Regions from separate parts of the Blastococcus sp. OS1-29 genome, predicted to be linked through region 2. Evidence: riboswitches for the same ligand, from Rfam matches in the RefSeq annotation. Region 2 holds a riboswitch; the other holds the start of a gene.
What was found. A riboswitch is a leader RNA that binds a small molecule or an ion and turns the genes downstream of it on or off. The one in region 2 is predicted to bind cyclic di-AMP.

Region 1: another riboswitch for cyclic di-AMP. It lies ahead of AC2H4J_RS07280 (VldE C-terminal domain-containing protein); the one in region 2 lies ahead of AC2H4J_RS17865 (C40 family peptidase).

What each region holds. Positions count from the first base shown of each region.
Region 1 is NZ_JBXXJK010000002.1:558,571-565,904, forward strand. Features, by position in the region: gene metH (methionine synthase) at 1-1,431, shown strand, start outside; gene AC2H4J_RS07275 (HAD family hydrolase) at 1,513-2,214, shown strand; cyclic di-AMP (ydaO/yuaA leader) riboswitch at 2,438-2,589, shown strand; gene AC2H4J_RS07280 (VldE C-terminal domain-containing protein) at 2,603-3,454, shown strand; gene AC2H4J_RS07285 (RecB family exonuclease) at 3,497-4,426, opposite strand; gene AC2H4J_RS07290 (tRNA (adenine-N1)-methyltransferase) at 4,522-5,367, shown strand; gene arc (proteasome ATPase) at 5,517-7,274, shown strand; gene AC2H4J_RS07300 (DinB family protein) at 7,323-7,334, shown strand, end outside.
Region 2 is NZ_JBXXJK010000007.1:11,552-18,885, forward strand. Features, by position in the region: gene AC2H4J_RS17850 (bifunctional 3,4-dihydroxy-2-butanone-4-phosphate synthase/GTP cyclohydrolase II) at 1-326, shown strand, start outside; gene AC2H4J_RS17855 (hypothetical protein) at 513-665, shown strand; gene AC2H4J_RS17860 (D-2-hydroxyacid dehydrogenase family protein) at 743-1,699, shown strand; gene AC2H4J_RS17865 (C40 family peptidase) at 1,744-2,250, opposite strand; cyclic di-AMP (ydaO/yuaA leader) riboswitch at 2,262-2,427, opposite strand; gene AC2H4J_RS17870 (hypothetical protein) at 2,798-3,331, shown strand; gene AC2H4J_RS17875 (ATP-binding protein) at 3,335-3,763, opposite strand; gene AC2H4J_RS17880 (STAS domain-containing protein) at 3,836-4,201, shown strand; gene AC2H4J_RS17885 (SpoIIE family protein phosphatase) at 4,212-6,419, shown strand; gene AC2H4J_RS17890 (GmrSD restriction endonuclease domain-containing protein) at 6,420-7,334, opposite strand, start outside.

The DNA.
Region 1 (7,334 bases), on a different contig from region 2:
GACCTCGGGGTGATGGTGCCGCCCCAGAAGATCCTGGACGCGGCCAAGGAGGAGGGCGCCGACATCATCGGCATCTCCGGGCTCATCACGCCGTCCCTGGACGAGATGGTGACCCTGGCGTCGGAGATGGAGCGGCAGGGCTTCGAGATCCCGCTGCTGGTGGGCGGTGCCACGACCTCACGCGCGCACACGGCGGTCAAGGTCGACCGCAAGTACCACGGCCCGGTGATCTGGGTGAAGGACGCGTCGCGCTCGGTGCCGGTGGTGGCCGCCCTGCTGTCGGACGAGCAGCGACCGAAGCTGCTGGCCGAGACCGACGCCGACTACGACACGCTGCGCGAGCGGCACGCCGCCCGCCAGGACACGCGCACGATCCTCCCGATCGCCACCGCCCGCGCGGCCGGGACGCCCATCGACTGGAGCTCCTACCACCCGCCGCGTCCGCGGATGCTGCTGCAGCAGGCGATGGACGTGTGCGCCGGGCCCGGCTGCGACCACCTGCACCACGTGGCCACCCAGTTCGTGCGCGCGTTCCACGACTACTCGCTGGAGGAGCTGCGCACGTACATCGACTGGCAGCCGTTCTTCAACGCGTGGGAGATGCGGGGCAGGTTCCCGGACATCCTCAACAACCCGGTCAGCGGTGAGGCGGCCCGCCGGCTCTACGAGGACGCCCAGCTGCTGCTCGACCAGGCCATCGCTCAGAAGTGGCTGCGCGCGAGCGGGGTCTTCGGGCTGTTCCCGGCCAACCAGGTGCCCGGCGACGACATCGAGGTCTACACCGACGAGTCGCGCAGCACGGTCCTCACGACACTCCACCAGCTCCGCCAGCAGACGGAGGGACGCGACGGCTCGGCGCGCAAGTCGCTGGCCGACTTCGTCGCGCCCAAGGCGTCCGGCCTGCACGACTACGTCGGCGCGTTCGCCGTCACCGCCGGGCTCGGCTCGGTGGAGAAGATCGTGGAGTTCAAGAAGGCCAACGACGACTACAACGCGATCCTGCTGGAGTCGCTGGCCGACCGGCTGGCCGAGGCATTCGCCGAGCGGCTGCACGAGCGGGTGCGCAAGGAGTTCTGGGCCTACGTGCCCGACGAGCGCCTGGACAACGAGGCGCTGATCGCCGAGAAGTACAAGGGCATCCGGCCGGCCCCGGGCTACCCCGCCTGCCCGGAGCACACCGAGAAGCAGACGATCTGGGAGCTCCTCGACGTCGAGAACAACACCGGTATCCAGCTGACCGACAGCATGGCCATGTGGCCGGGCGCGTCGGTGAGCGGCCTGTACTTCTCGCATCCCGAGTCGCGGTACTTCGTGCTGGGTCGGCTGGGTCGTGATCAGGTCGAGGACTACGCGCGGCGCAAGGGGTGGACCGTCGACGAGGCGGAGCGGTGGCTCTCGCCCAACCTGGGCTACCGCACCGAGGACGAGTAGCCGTCCACGTGGGGAACATCTCCCGGCTTCCGGCCCCCTGCCGGAGGCCGGGAGGCCTGTTCCCAGGGACACTGGGAACGGATGACTGAATCACTGCGCGCCGTCCTCTTCGACATGGACGGGACCCTCGTCGAGACCGAAGAGCACTGGGGCGAGGCTCTCTTCGCCCTCGCCGCGCGGCTCGGCGGCCGCCTGTCCGCGCAGGCGCGTCAGGCGACGGTCGGCTCCAGCATGCGGACGTCGATGGAGATCCTCTACGGCGACCTCGGCGTCAGCCGCAGCGAGGCCGAGCTCGTCGCCGACGCCCGATGGGTCGAGGACACCACCGCGGTGCTGCTCGCCGAGGAGATCAGCTGGCGTCCCGGAGCCGCCGAGCTCCTGCAGTCGGTGCGCGACGCCGGCCTCGCGACCGCCCTGGTGACGACGACGCCGCGCCGCATCGCCGACATCGTGCTCGCCTCGATCCGCGGCGACCTGGGCTCGGACCCGTTCGACCTGACGATCTGCGGGGACGAGGTGCCGGCCCGCAAGCCCGATCCGGCGCCCTACCGGATGGCCATGGATGCCCTGGGTGTGCTGCCCGGGGAGTGCGTCGTCGTCGAGGACTCCCAGGCCGGCATCGCGGCCGGACTGGCGGCGGGAACCGCCGTCCTCGGCGTGCCCACCCTGCAGGTCGTGTCGCCCGCCCCGGGACTGCACCTGCGCGACGGGCTGGTCGGCGTCGGGCCGGCCGAGCTCGCAGCGGTGCTGGCCGAGGCGGACCTCGCGGACTCCGCCGCCTGAGCTATGACGTCGGACACGCCTCACGCGCCGTTCGGCGGTCGGCCCGCGCCGGCTGCAGCTGTCACCAGCGGCGGAGCCGGAAGCTGACACAGCGTCACGGGCGGCGGTACACCATCCGGCAGTCGGAGCGGCGCCGACAGGCCGATGTCACAGTGCTGGTGGTGCGATTCGTAGTACGTTCGTGACCTGTTCGCCGAGACCGGCTCCTCGACCGAGGGGCGTCGGCTGGACACCGCCGAACCGGCGAACGGCCCTCGCGGGGCCGGCCGGACCGGGGACCCATGGTTCCTCTGGGGTGAATCCTGCACGTCGCAGGTAGGGCATCTTCCGGCCCGAACCCGTCAGCTAACTCGGTAGGCGGGTGAGGAAGAACGGAGAGCCGCCCCCTGTGGCGCCCCTGAACTTGCACACCGCACAGCCCCACGACGAGGTCGCCACCACCCCGAACAGGGGCGGCCGGCACTACCGCAGATCCGCTCCGAGCTCCCGCGTCGCCTACGGCCTGGGCATCGCCGCCGTCTGCGCGTTGGCCACGCTGAACCTGGTCACCGGCACCGGCACCGGCGCCGTGCCGGCCAGCGCGGACGAGCAGTCGTCCGTTGCCGTCGCGGACGCCCTGGGTGTCGCCGGCGCCTCGGCCCCGGTCAGTGCCGACGCGGAACGCCTCGGCGAGGTGACCTCGAGTCGCTCGCAGCGCGACGCCGAGCAGGCCGCCGCGGTCACCGCGCAGGCCCAGGCCGAGCAGGCTGCCGTTGCCGCCCAGGCCCAGGCCGAGGCGGCGGCCGCGGCGCAGGCCGCTGCCGCCGCGGCAGCTGCGCAGGCCGCGAAGGCTGCCAACGACACTCCGGCCCCGGCTGCCGCTGGGACCGCCGCGACCGCCGTCGCGAAGATCAGCAACAGCTCGGGCCCGGTGAAGCCGCAGACGCAGGTCGCGGCGAACGCCGTCGTGTCCAACGTGCCCGGAGCCGGCGGCATCACCCTCGGCGGCACGCGGGCCAGCGCGGCCGACCCGCACGGACACCCGTCAGGGCTCGCCCTGGACTACATGGTGCTCGGGAACTCGTCCCTCGGTGAGGCGATCATCGCCTACCACATCGCGCACTGGGACGAGCTCGGCGTGGAGTACCTCATCTACAAGCAGCGCATGCTGTCCTCCCCGAACGGCAGCTGGGTCGGCATGGAGGACCGGGGCAGCCCGACGGCCAACCACATGGACCACGTGCACGTGAACTACCGCTGACCGTGTACGGGGTCGGGGCGGTCTGGCGGCCCCGACCCCGGGTCAGCTGACGGCGACGATCGGCAGGGTCTGCCAGCCGGCGGCCGCGGCCGCCTCGGTCGGGAACGGCGGGGGAGTGCCCCCGAAGGCCGGGCAGAGCGCCTGGTGGTCGCACCAGTCGCACAGGCGCGACTTGTTCGGCCGGAAATCGCCGGTCGCGACCGCCCGCTCGATGGCCGCCCAGATCGCGGTGAGGGTGCGCTCGAAGCGGATCAGCTCGTCCTCGTCGGGCGCGTAGGTCAGCGCGTCGCCGTCCTTGAGGTAGAGCAGCTTGAGCTGTGCGGCGATGACGCCGCGGGTGCGCCACAGGACGAGTGCGTAGAACTTCATCTGGAACAGCGCTTTGCCCTCGAACGCCTCGCGCGGCACCGCACCGGTCTTGTAGTCGACGACCCGGAGTGCGCCGTTGCGGGCGACGTCCAACCGGTCGACGAACCCGCGCAGCAGCAGCCCGTCCGGCAGCGTCACCTCGACCAGTTCCTCGCGGCCGTGCGGCTCGATGCGGGTCGGGTCCTCCAGCGTGAAGTACTTCTCGACCAGCTTTCCCGCCGACAGCAGCCAGGCCTCCACCGACTCCGGCGCCGAGGGCGCCGTCTCCGCGCCCTCGTCCTGGGAGACGGCGAACAGCTCGGCCACGCCCGGCTCCTCGCGCAGGTCGGCCCACGCGGGCTCGATCAGCTCCTGTGCCGCCTCGACGGTGCGCTGTGCGGCCGGGAGGTCGTAGAGCCGCTCGAGGACCGAGTGCACCAACGTCCCCCGGACCGCGGCCAGGCTCTTGCGCTCCGGCAGCCGGTCGATCGTGCGGAACCGGTAGAGCAGCGGGCAGGTCTTGAAATCCGCCGCGCGGCTCGGCGACAGCGAGGGACGGCGGGGCGCGTCCACGGCCTGGGCACCCTCGGTCGGGGTCGGGTCGGTCTCCACCATCGCCGTCATGGTTCCGAGGCTAGGTGGCCCCTCCGACAGTTCCGAGCGTCCGCGCCGCACTGGGGACAAGGGTCACATCAGCCCCGTCCGTACGCTGGCCACCTGTGGACATCGAGCAGGAAACCGTGCCCGGCGCTTTCGTCATCGGCGACCGGGTGCAGCTGACCGACCCGAAGGGGCGGCTGCACACCGTGGTCCTCGAGCCCGGCAAGGAGTTCCACACCCACCGCGGCGCGATCAAGCACGACGACCTGATCGGTGCCCCCGAGGGCTCCGTCGTCTTCTCGACGGCGAACACCGGCTACCTGGCGTTCCGGCCGCTGCTGCAGGACTTCGTCCTGTCCATGCCCCGCGGTGCCCAGGTGATCTACCCCAAGGACGCCGCCCAGATCGTGGGCTTCGGCGACATCGGGCCCGGAATGCGGGTGCTGGAGGCCGGCGCGGGCTCCGGCGCGCTGACGTGCTCGCTGCTGCGCGCGGTCGGCAGCGGGGGAGCGGTCACCAGCTACGAGCGGCGCGAGGACTTCGCGGACGTCGCCCGCGGCAACGTCGGTGCCTTCTTCGGGGAGGTCCCGGAGAACTGGTCGCTGCGGCTGGGCGATCTGGCCGAGCACCCCGCCGAGGAGGTCGTCGACCGCGTCGTCCTGGACATGCTGGAGCCCTGGGCGGTGCTGCCGACCGTGGCGGCGGCGCTGCGACCGGGCGGCGTCCTGATCGGGTACGTGGCCACGGTGACGCAGCTGTCCACGTACGTGGAGGCGCTGCGCGCACAGGGCGTCTGGACCGAGCCGCACGCCTGGGAGTCGCTGCTGCGGCCGTGGCACGCCGTCGGTCTCGCGGTACGCCCGGAGCACCGGATGGTCGCCCACACGGCCTTCCTCGTGACCGCCCGGCGCCTCGCCGAGGGCGCCGTCGCGCCGATCCGGCAGCGGCGGGCGCAGAAGCACTGAAAGCTCCTGGGTCGGGTGTGACGGCTCGGTCCCGGTCCCAGCGAGCCCACGGCGAACTGTCCGGCCCCGTGTATAGATTTGCGTTCTGGCTCCCCCGATGTTCGTGGAGGTGCGCGATGGGCCCCGGTTCAGGTGAAGGTCCCGACGACATGACTGCGCGGCGCGAGCGCGACGTCGCCGCCCTGCTCAGCCAGATCTCCTACCTCGAGGAGGAGATCGGGCTCCTGCGGCGCAAGGTGGCCGACAGTCCACGGCAGGTCCGTGCCCTGGAGGAGCGCATCGCCGAGGCCGAGGGGCGCGCGGCATTCCTGTCCGAGCGCAACGACAAGCTGGCCGGCACCCTCCGCGACGCGCGGGAGCAGCTGGTCACGCTCAAGGAGGAGGTCGACCGGCTCGGCCAGCCGCCGTCGGGCTACGGCGTCTTCCTGACCGGATACGACGACGGCACGGTCGACATCTTCACCAGCGGGCGCAAGCTGCGCGTCTCGGTCTCGCCGAACGTGGAGGTCGAGACGCTCCGGGTCGGCCAGGAGGTCATGCTCAACGAGGCGATGAACGTCGTCGAGGCGCGTGGCTTCGAGCGGGCCGGCGACGTCGTCATGCTCAAGGAGCTGCTCGAGCCGGTCGACGGGGTCACCCCGCGCGCGCTGGTCATCGGGCACACCGACGAGGAGCGGGTGGTCTTCCTCGCCGACTCGCTGACCGGCCAGCCCCTGCGGGTCGGCGACTCGCTGCTGCTGGAGACGCGGTCGGGCTACGCCTACGAGCGGATCCCGAAGAGCGAGGTCGAGGAGCTCGTCCTCGAAGAGGTCCCCGACATCGACTACTCCGACATCGGTGGCCTCTCCCGGCAGATCGAGCAGATCCGGGACGCCGTCGAGCTGCCGTTCCTGCACGCCGACCTGTTCCGCGAGTACGAGCTGCGGCCGCCGAAGGGCATCCTCCTGTACGGGCCGCCCGGCTGCGGGAAGACGCTGATCGCCAAGGCGGTGGCGAACTCGCTGGCCAAGAAGGTGGCCGCCGTCCGCGGCGACGGCGACACGAGCCAGGGGAAGTCCTACTTCCTCAACATCAAGGGCCCCGAGCTGCTCAACAAGTACGTCGGCGAGACCGAGCGGCACATCCGGCTGGTGTTCCAGCGCGCGCGGGAGAAGGCGAGCGAGGGCACGCCGGTCATCGTGTTCTTCGACGAGATGGACTCGATCTTCCGCACCCGCGGGTCCGGGGTGTCCTCCGACGTCGAGTCGACGATCGTGCCGCAGCTGCTCAGCGAGATCGACGGCGTGGAGGGGCTGGAGAACGTCATCGTCATCGGCGCCTCCAACCGCGAGGACATGATCGACCCGGCGATCCTGCGGCCGGGGCGCCTGGACGTGAAGATCAAGATCGAGCGTCCGGACGCCGAGGCGGCGCGCGACATCTTCTCCAAGTACCTGGTGCCGAGCCTGCCGATCAGCCCCGACGATCTGGCCGAGCACGGGGGCAGCCGCGAGGCGACGATCGGCGCGATGATCCAGCGCACCGTCGAGCGCATGTACACCGAGAGCGAGGAGAACCGCTTCCTCGAGGTCACCTACGCCAACGGTGACAAGGAGGTCCTGTACTTCAAGGACTTCAACTCCGGCGCCATGCTGCAGAACATCGTCGACCGGGCGAAGAAGATGGCGATCAAGGAGCAGCTCGAAACCGGTGTCGGCGGGCTGCGGGTCAGTCACCTGACGGCGGCGTGCCTCGACGAGTTCAAGGAGAACGAGGACCTCCCGAACACGACCAACCCCGACGACTGGGCGCGGATCTCGGGCAAGAAGGGCGAGCGGATCGTCTACATCCGCACCCTCATCAGCGGCAAGGGCAACGAGTCCGGCCGGGCGATCGACACGGCGACCAACACCGGCCAGTACCTGTAGGGGCCGCGGCCGGGTCCGACCGTCGGACCGGGCCGCTAGGTTCCGCGCATGGCCGACTTC
Region 2 (7,334 bases):
TCGGCCTCGGCCACAAGATCCGGGCCTACGCGCTGCAGGAGGCGGGCCTGGACACCGTCGACGCCAACACCGCGCAGGGGCTGCCGGTGGATTCCCGCAGCTACGGCGTCGGGGCCCAGATCCTCGGCGACCTGGGGATCCGGCGGTTGCGCCTGATCACCAACAACCCCGCCAAGTACGGCGGCCTGGACGGCTACGGTCTCGACATCGTCGGCCGGGTGGCCCTGCCGGTCGTGGAGACGCCGCACAACGTGCGGTACCTGCGCACGAAGCAGGAGCGCATGCACCACGACCTGGTGCTGGCGACCGACGCCGCGGGACGGTGATCGACCGAGGTCACCGGTGGGCCGCCGTGCATCGGGTCGAAGCCGAAGTCGCCGACGAACGCCTGTTCCGCCGCATCCGGACCCTACGGCGCGGAGACGTCCTGCACAGGGCCGCGTTCGCGGGGACGTGATTGGTCTGCCGTTCGTTCGGGCATCTGACCCGTAACCGACACGAAGGAGGCGATCATGGGAATGATCAAGAAGCTCATGGCGTCCGGTATCGCCGCCAAGGTGATCCAGGAGGCCCGCAAGCCGCAGAACCAGGCCAAGATCAAGCGGGCCATCGCGGACTTCCAGGCAAAGCGCGCCAACCAGACCCGGCGTCCCGGCACCCGCTGAGCCCAGCGCACGTCCCGGCCCCCGTCCGCATCCGCGGGCGGGGGCCGTCGCGCGTCCCGACCTGGTAGACCCACCGCATGACCCGCATCGCCGTCCTCGACGACTACCAGTCCGTCGCTGCCGACTTCTGCGACTGGTCGACGGTCGCCGCGCCGGTCGACGTCACCACGTTCTCCGACACCCTGCCCGACGAGGAGACGCTCGCCGAGCGCCTGGAGCCGTTCGACGTCGTCGTCGCGATGCGTGAGCGCACCGCCTTCCCGCGCACCATGCTCGAGCGGCTGCCGAACCTGAAGCTGCTGGTCACCACCGGCATGCGCAACAAGTCCATCGACACGGCCGCGGCCGCCGAGCACGGCATCACCGTCTGCGGCACCGGGTCCCAGCCGACCGCCACGGCCGAGCTCACCTGGGCGCTGATCCTGGCGGTCACGAGGCACATCCCGCAGGAGGACGCCGGGGTCCGCGCCGGCGGCTGGCAGCAGACCATCGGCGGCGACCTCGCCGGCGCCCGGCTCGGCGTGATCGGCCTAGGCCGCCTCGGCACGCAGGTCGCGCGGATCGGGCAGGCCTTCGGCATGGACGTCGTCGCCTGGAGCCAGAACCTCACCGACGAGCGGGCCGCCGAGCACGCCGTCCGGCGGGTCGACCGGGACGAGCTCTTCGCGACGTCGGACGTCGTCACCGTGCACCTGCTGTGGTCCAGGCGCACCCGCGGCCTCATCGGCGCCGAGGACTTCGCGCTCATGAAGCACACCGCGGTGTTCGTCAACACCAGCCGCGGCCCGATCGTGCAGACCCAGGCGCTCGTCGACGCCCTGCGGGAGGACCGGATCGCCGGCGCCGGCCTCGACGTCTACGACCAGGAGCCGCTGCCGGCGGACTCGCCGATCCGGAACCTGCCCCGCACCGTGCTCACCCCGCACCTCGGCTACGTCACGCGCAACACCTACGAGGTCTTCTACGGCGAGGCTGTCGAGGACGTCGCCGCGTGGGTCGCCGGCCTGCCCATCCGTGTCATCGAACCGGGCTGAACCCCGGGATACCCACCCGTGCAGGCGGGCACCCCGGGGAGTTCTCAGGTCAGCCGGCGAGCCGAGTTGAACCCCGGCATGTAGGCGAGGTCGGTGACCGCCACCGGCTGTCCGTAGGTCGAGGCCTGGACGATCTGGCCGTTGCCGATGTACATGGCGACGTGGCTGACCGGGCTGTAGAAGAAGACCAGGTCACCCGGCTGAAGGTCGGTGTACGCCACCGGCGTCCCGATCGTCGACTGCATGCTCGACGAGTGCGGCAGGTCGACGCCCGCCGCGGCGTAGGCGTACTGCACCAGGCCCGAGCAGTCGAAGCTGTCCGGACCGGCGCCGCCCCAGACGTAGGCGTCTCCCAGCTGGGCGAGGGCGGTGTCCACCGCGACCTGCGCGGCCTGCGTGGGTGCGGCGACGGGGGCCGCCGCGACGGCTGCGGTGGTGACGCCGGTGCTGGCGAAGGCCGGCAGGGGAGCGAGGGTAACGCCGGCCGCGGTGAGCACGACGAAGGCCGCGCGACGGACCGGACCGGACGAGGGCGTGCGGGTACTGGGCACGGACGGGGATCTCCTGTTCTCCGCAGCCGCCTACCGAGTTAGCTGACGGGTTCGGGCGGGGAACGTGCGCCCGGCGCGGCCGGAGGGTCTCCGGCGCGCGCTTCACCCCACTACTGCGATGGGTCCCCGGCCCGGGCACGCACTGATGCACAGCGCCCGGTTCGGCGGCGTCCGGCCGGGGTCACACGGTGCGTGACTGAAGGGGCCGACCGGACGCGACGACGGTAGGTGCGCCCTCGAGCCCGTGCAGGTGAGGAGCTACCTGTGACCCCCGATAGCCGGTCACGATGGGTGGTCACCCCGGCCGTGCCTCGACCTGCGGCCTCGACGAGGTGCGGCCCGCGGAAGGACCGTTTTCCGGCTCCCACGGTCGCGCTGCGTGACTTCTCGAGCAGCGGCGCGGCGGCCACGCCGCGTGAGGGACGCCGCCGGCGGGCGCGGTCGGGCGCGGGCCGTCTCACGCCTCTGCGGCGCGGGCCCTTCGACCCCTCGCCCGCCCGACCGGAGCGCAATAGCGTCGGTGGAGTCGATCCCGAGGGGAGCGGTCATGGCCACCGCCGTCGTCGTCTACGAGTCCCTGTTCGGGGACGCCGAGAAGATCGCCCGTGCCATCGCCGACGGCCTGTCCGGCCACCTCCAGGTCGAGGTGATCGCCGCGCAGGACGCCCCCCGCCAGATCGGCCCCGACGTCCGGCTGCTCGTCGTCGGCGGGCCCAACCACGCGATGGGCATGCCCCGGCCGTCCACACGCAAGGGTGCGGTCGAGCAGTACGGCGCCGGAGTGGTCGCGGACCCGACGACCGGTCTGCACGAGTGGCTCGACGCAGCGGCGGTGCCCGCGGGGATCTCCGCCGCCGCCTTCGACACCCGCATGGACCATCCGTCGATCGTCACCAAGCTCGACCACGCCTCCAGGACCGAGGAGAAGCTGCTGCGCACGCTCGGCGCGACCCTCGCCGCGCCGGCCGAGCACTTCTTCGTCGTCGACGCGCGGGGACCGCTCGCCGACGGCGAGGAGGACCGCGCCCGTCAGTGGGGCGCGGCGCTGTCCGAGATCGTCACGGCCGGCTCGCGGCGCTGACCGTCAGGTCGGCAGCAGCCGCAGCTTCGGCGAGGCGTGGAGGCGCTTCTCGAGGGTCACCCGGTGCCGGCCGTCCTCGTCCTGGACGAAGTCGAGCCGGTCGACCAGCGCGCGCATGAGCACCAGGCCACGGCCGGGCTCGAGCGGGGAGCGCTCCTGCTCCATCGCCGTCGCCGCGGGGTCGAAGCCGTCGCCGTCGTCCACCACGCTGATCCGGCAGTTCTCGTCGTCGATGGCGATGTCGACCTGGTACTCCTCGTGCTCGCCGGCGTGCTGCACGACGTTCGCACACGCCTCGGTGAGGGCGAGCACGATCTCCTGGATGCCGGTCTCGGGGACGGCGAGGTACTGGAGCGCCTGCCGGAGCAGGCCCCGCACCAGCGGCACGCTCTGCGCGTCGGTCGGGAGCCGCACGCTGAAGTGCACGTTCACGGCAGCTTCCCTTCCTGTGAACCGGGTGACCTACCCTCAGTACGCCGAACGACGTGACGAGGGAGCCGATTCGTGCTGTTCGAAGTGGAACGGACGACGGTTGCCGGGCGTCCGGGGATCACCGTACGGGGTGACCTCGACATCGCGACGGCGCCGCAGTTCGCGCAGGCCGTCGACGCCCTTCTCGAGGCCGGCCACGTCGCCGTCCTCATCGATCTGACGCCGACGACGTTCCTCGACTCCTCCGGTGCCCGCGAGCTCATGCGCGTCTCGCGCAAGGCCGCGGCGGCAGACGTGACGCTGCACGTCGTCGCGCCGCGGTCGAACGGCCCGGTCCGGCTGACGGTCGATCTGCTCGATCTCGGCCGGCTCGTGCCGATCGTGACGTCGACGGCGGAGATCCCGACCGGCGTCGCCGGGTGGGACGCCGGCACGTAACGTCGCCGGGGTGAGCAGCCCGGCCGGTGGTCCCGTTCCCACCGACCCGGAAGCCCTGCTCCGCTGCGCGGACGAGCCGATCGCCATTCCCGGCGCGATCCAGCCGCACGGCGTCCTGCTCGCCCTCACCGAGCCCGACCTGGCCGTCGTCGTCGCCTCGGCCAACACGGCGGAGGTCTTCGGGCAACCGGTCGCCGCGCTCGACCAGCTCCTGTCCGACGGCGACCTGGGCCGCCTGCGCGCGGGACTGGCCGGCGACCTCGCCGAGGTCAACCCCCTGCGCGTGCAGATCGGCGGCGACGACGTCGACCTCGTCCTGCACCGCGCCGACGGGCTGCTGATCGCCGAGTTCGAGCCCGTCGCCGGCGCCGAGCAGGCGGGCGCCGCCTGGCACCGGCGGCTGCCCACCGTCCTGCAGCGGCTCTCGGCCACGGCGACGCTCGAGGACCTCACCGCGGTGCTCGCCCGCGACGTCCGCACGGTCACCGGCTTCGACCGGGTGATGGTCTACCGGTTCGACGCGGAGTGGAACGGCGAGGTCGTCGCCGAGGACCGCCGTCCTGACCTGGAGCCGTTCTTCGGCCTGCGCTACCCGGCCAGCGACATCCCGGCCCAGGCCCGGGCGCTGTACGCGACCAACTGGATGCGGATCATCCCCGACGCCACGTACACCCGGGTGCCGCTGGACCCGCCCATCGACCCCCGCACCGGCCGCCCGCTCGACCTGTCCGGCGCCATGCTGCGCAGCGTCTCGCCGGTGCACCTGGAGTACCTGGCCAACATGGGCGTGCGCTCGTCGATGTCGGTCTCGCTGATCGACCGCGGAAAGCTCTGGGGCCTGATCGCCTGCCACCACTACGCCGGCCCGCACCGCCCCTCGTATCCCGACCGGGTGGCGGCGGAGTTCCTCGGCCGGACGGCGTCGCTGCTGCTGCACACCACGGTGACCGCCGCCGAGCAGGGCGACGTCGTCGGCACCTCGCAGCGGCTGGCCTCCCTGGCCGGAGCGGTCGGGCTCAACCCGCGCGCGCTGACGGCCGCGCTGACCGACGGCGACGCCGTCCTCGGTCTGCTGCCCGCCGCCGGCGCGGCGGTGCGGATCAACGGCCAGCTGCAGCTGCTGGGCACGACGCCGCCGGCCGAGCGCGTGGTGCCGCTCGTGCGCTCGCTGCTCGACGGCGGCACCCCGGTGACCGACGCCGCCTCGCGCGTGGTCCCCGAGGCCGGTGACCTGGCCGACACCGCCAGCGGCGTGCTGGCCGTCGAGGTCGCCGGCGGGCGCGAGGACTTCCTCGCCTGGTTCCGGCCGGAGACGCTGCGCGAGGTCACCTGGGGTGGCAACCCGTACGCGTCCAAGACGGTGACGACGGACGACGGCCCGCGGCTGAGCCCCCGCCGGTCGTTCGACAGCTGGAGCGAGACGGTGCGCCGGACGTCGCGGCCGTGGCGCGAGCACGAGGTCGCCGCCGCGCGGTCGTTGGCCGCGCGCGTCACCGACGCCGCGCTCAGCCGCGCCGCCGAGGACAACCGGCTGGCGAGCACCCTGCAGCGCACGCTGCTGCTCGAGGAACTGCCGACGGTGCCCGGCGTCGCGCTCGCGGCGCGGTACCTCCCGTCGTCGGACGACGTCGTCGGCGGCGACTGGTACGACATCGTCCCGCTGCCGGGCGGGCGGGTGTCGATCGTGCTCGGGGACGTCGCCGGGCACGGGCTCGCCGCGGCCGCGATCACCGCGCAGCTGCGGCACGCCCTGCGCGCCCACCTGCTGCGGGCGGCCGGGCCCGCCGTCGCGCTCAGCGGCCTCAACCAGGTGATCTGCACGCTGCTGCCCGGCGAGATGGCGACCGCCGTGATCGCCGAGTTCGACCCGGCGACGGGTGAGGTGGTCGTCGCCAGCGCCGGGCACCTGCCCGTGCTGCACGCCGGCGCCGGGGGAGCGGACTACGTGATGGCCGGTCGCGGGCCGGCGCTCGGGGTGCTGGACGAGGCGCAGTACGCCGAGGCGCGACTGACCCCGGCCGGCGACGACCGGCTGGTGCTGTTCAGCGACGGTCTCGTCGAGCGCGGCCGGGGCGGGCTCGGGCAGGGCCTGGACGACCTGCGGACCGCGGTGGCCGCCGGGCCCGTCGACCCGCACGCGCTGCTCGACGCCGTGCTCGCCGACCTCAACCCGCCGGGCACCGACGACGTGACGCTGCTCTGCCTCGCCCGAACCTGATCAGGGTCGCTTCTCGCAGCCGATGCCGTCGCCGTCCCGGTCGAGCTTCGGGCTGTAGCCGGGGTCGCCACGGTGGACCGGAGCAGCACCGGCGGCCCAGGCCTCGGTGCAGTTGGCGAACGAGACCGACGGGGCGGGGGCAGGGGCAGGGGCTGGGGCCGGAGCGGGCGCCGGCTTGGGGGCGGGAGCCGGCTTGGGTGCCGGCGCAGGCGCGGGCGCGGGCGCGGGTGCCGCGACCGGCTCGGGGAGCTGCGCCACCACCCCGCCGGGCAGCGGCTCGTTCGGGCACGTGGCGAGGATCGTGGCGATGGCGTTCTTCTCGGCCTGGGTCATCCAGAGCCCGTAGCTCACCTTGACCGCGACCTGCCGCGCCACATAGGCGCATCGGTACGCCTTGTTCGGCGGCAGCCAGGTCGCGGCGTCGCCGTCCCCCTTCGACATGTTCAGCGGCCCGTCGACCGCCAGCAGGTTCAGCGGGTCGTTGGCGAACGCGGTCCGGCGGGCGACGTCCAGGCCCTGGGCGCCCTTCTGCCAGGCGTCCGACAGCGCGACGACGTGGTCGATCTGCACGGCTTCGCTGGTGCCCTGGCCGCGCTGGAAGCTGATCGCGCGGCCGGAGTACGGGTCGGCCAGCGAGCCGGTGAGCACGACGCAGTTGCGGGTGCCGGGCTTGAACGTCTCGCCGGTCAGGTCGCGCGCGAGGATGTCGTTGCGGGTGTCGCAGCCGTTGTGGTCGGTGTCGACCCAGCCGGCGCCGAACTGGTCGCGCGTGTAGCCGGTGCGCGGCGCGCGGCCTTTCACCTCGACGGCGGCCAGTGCCGCGAGGGCCGAGGTGCGGTCGGCCGCCGTGACGGCCGACGTGGTGGCGGCGTCGGAGAGCAGTCCCGCGGTCAGCCCGTCGGCCAGCACGGCGCT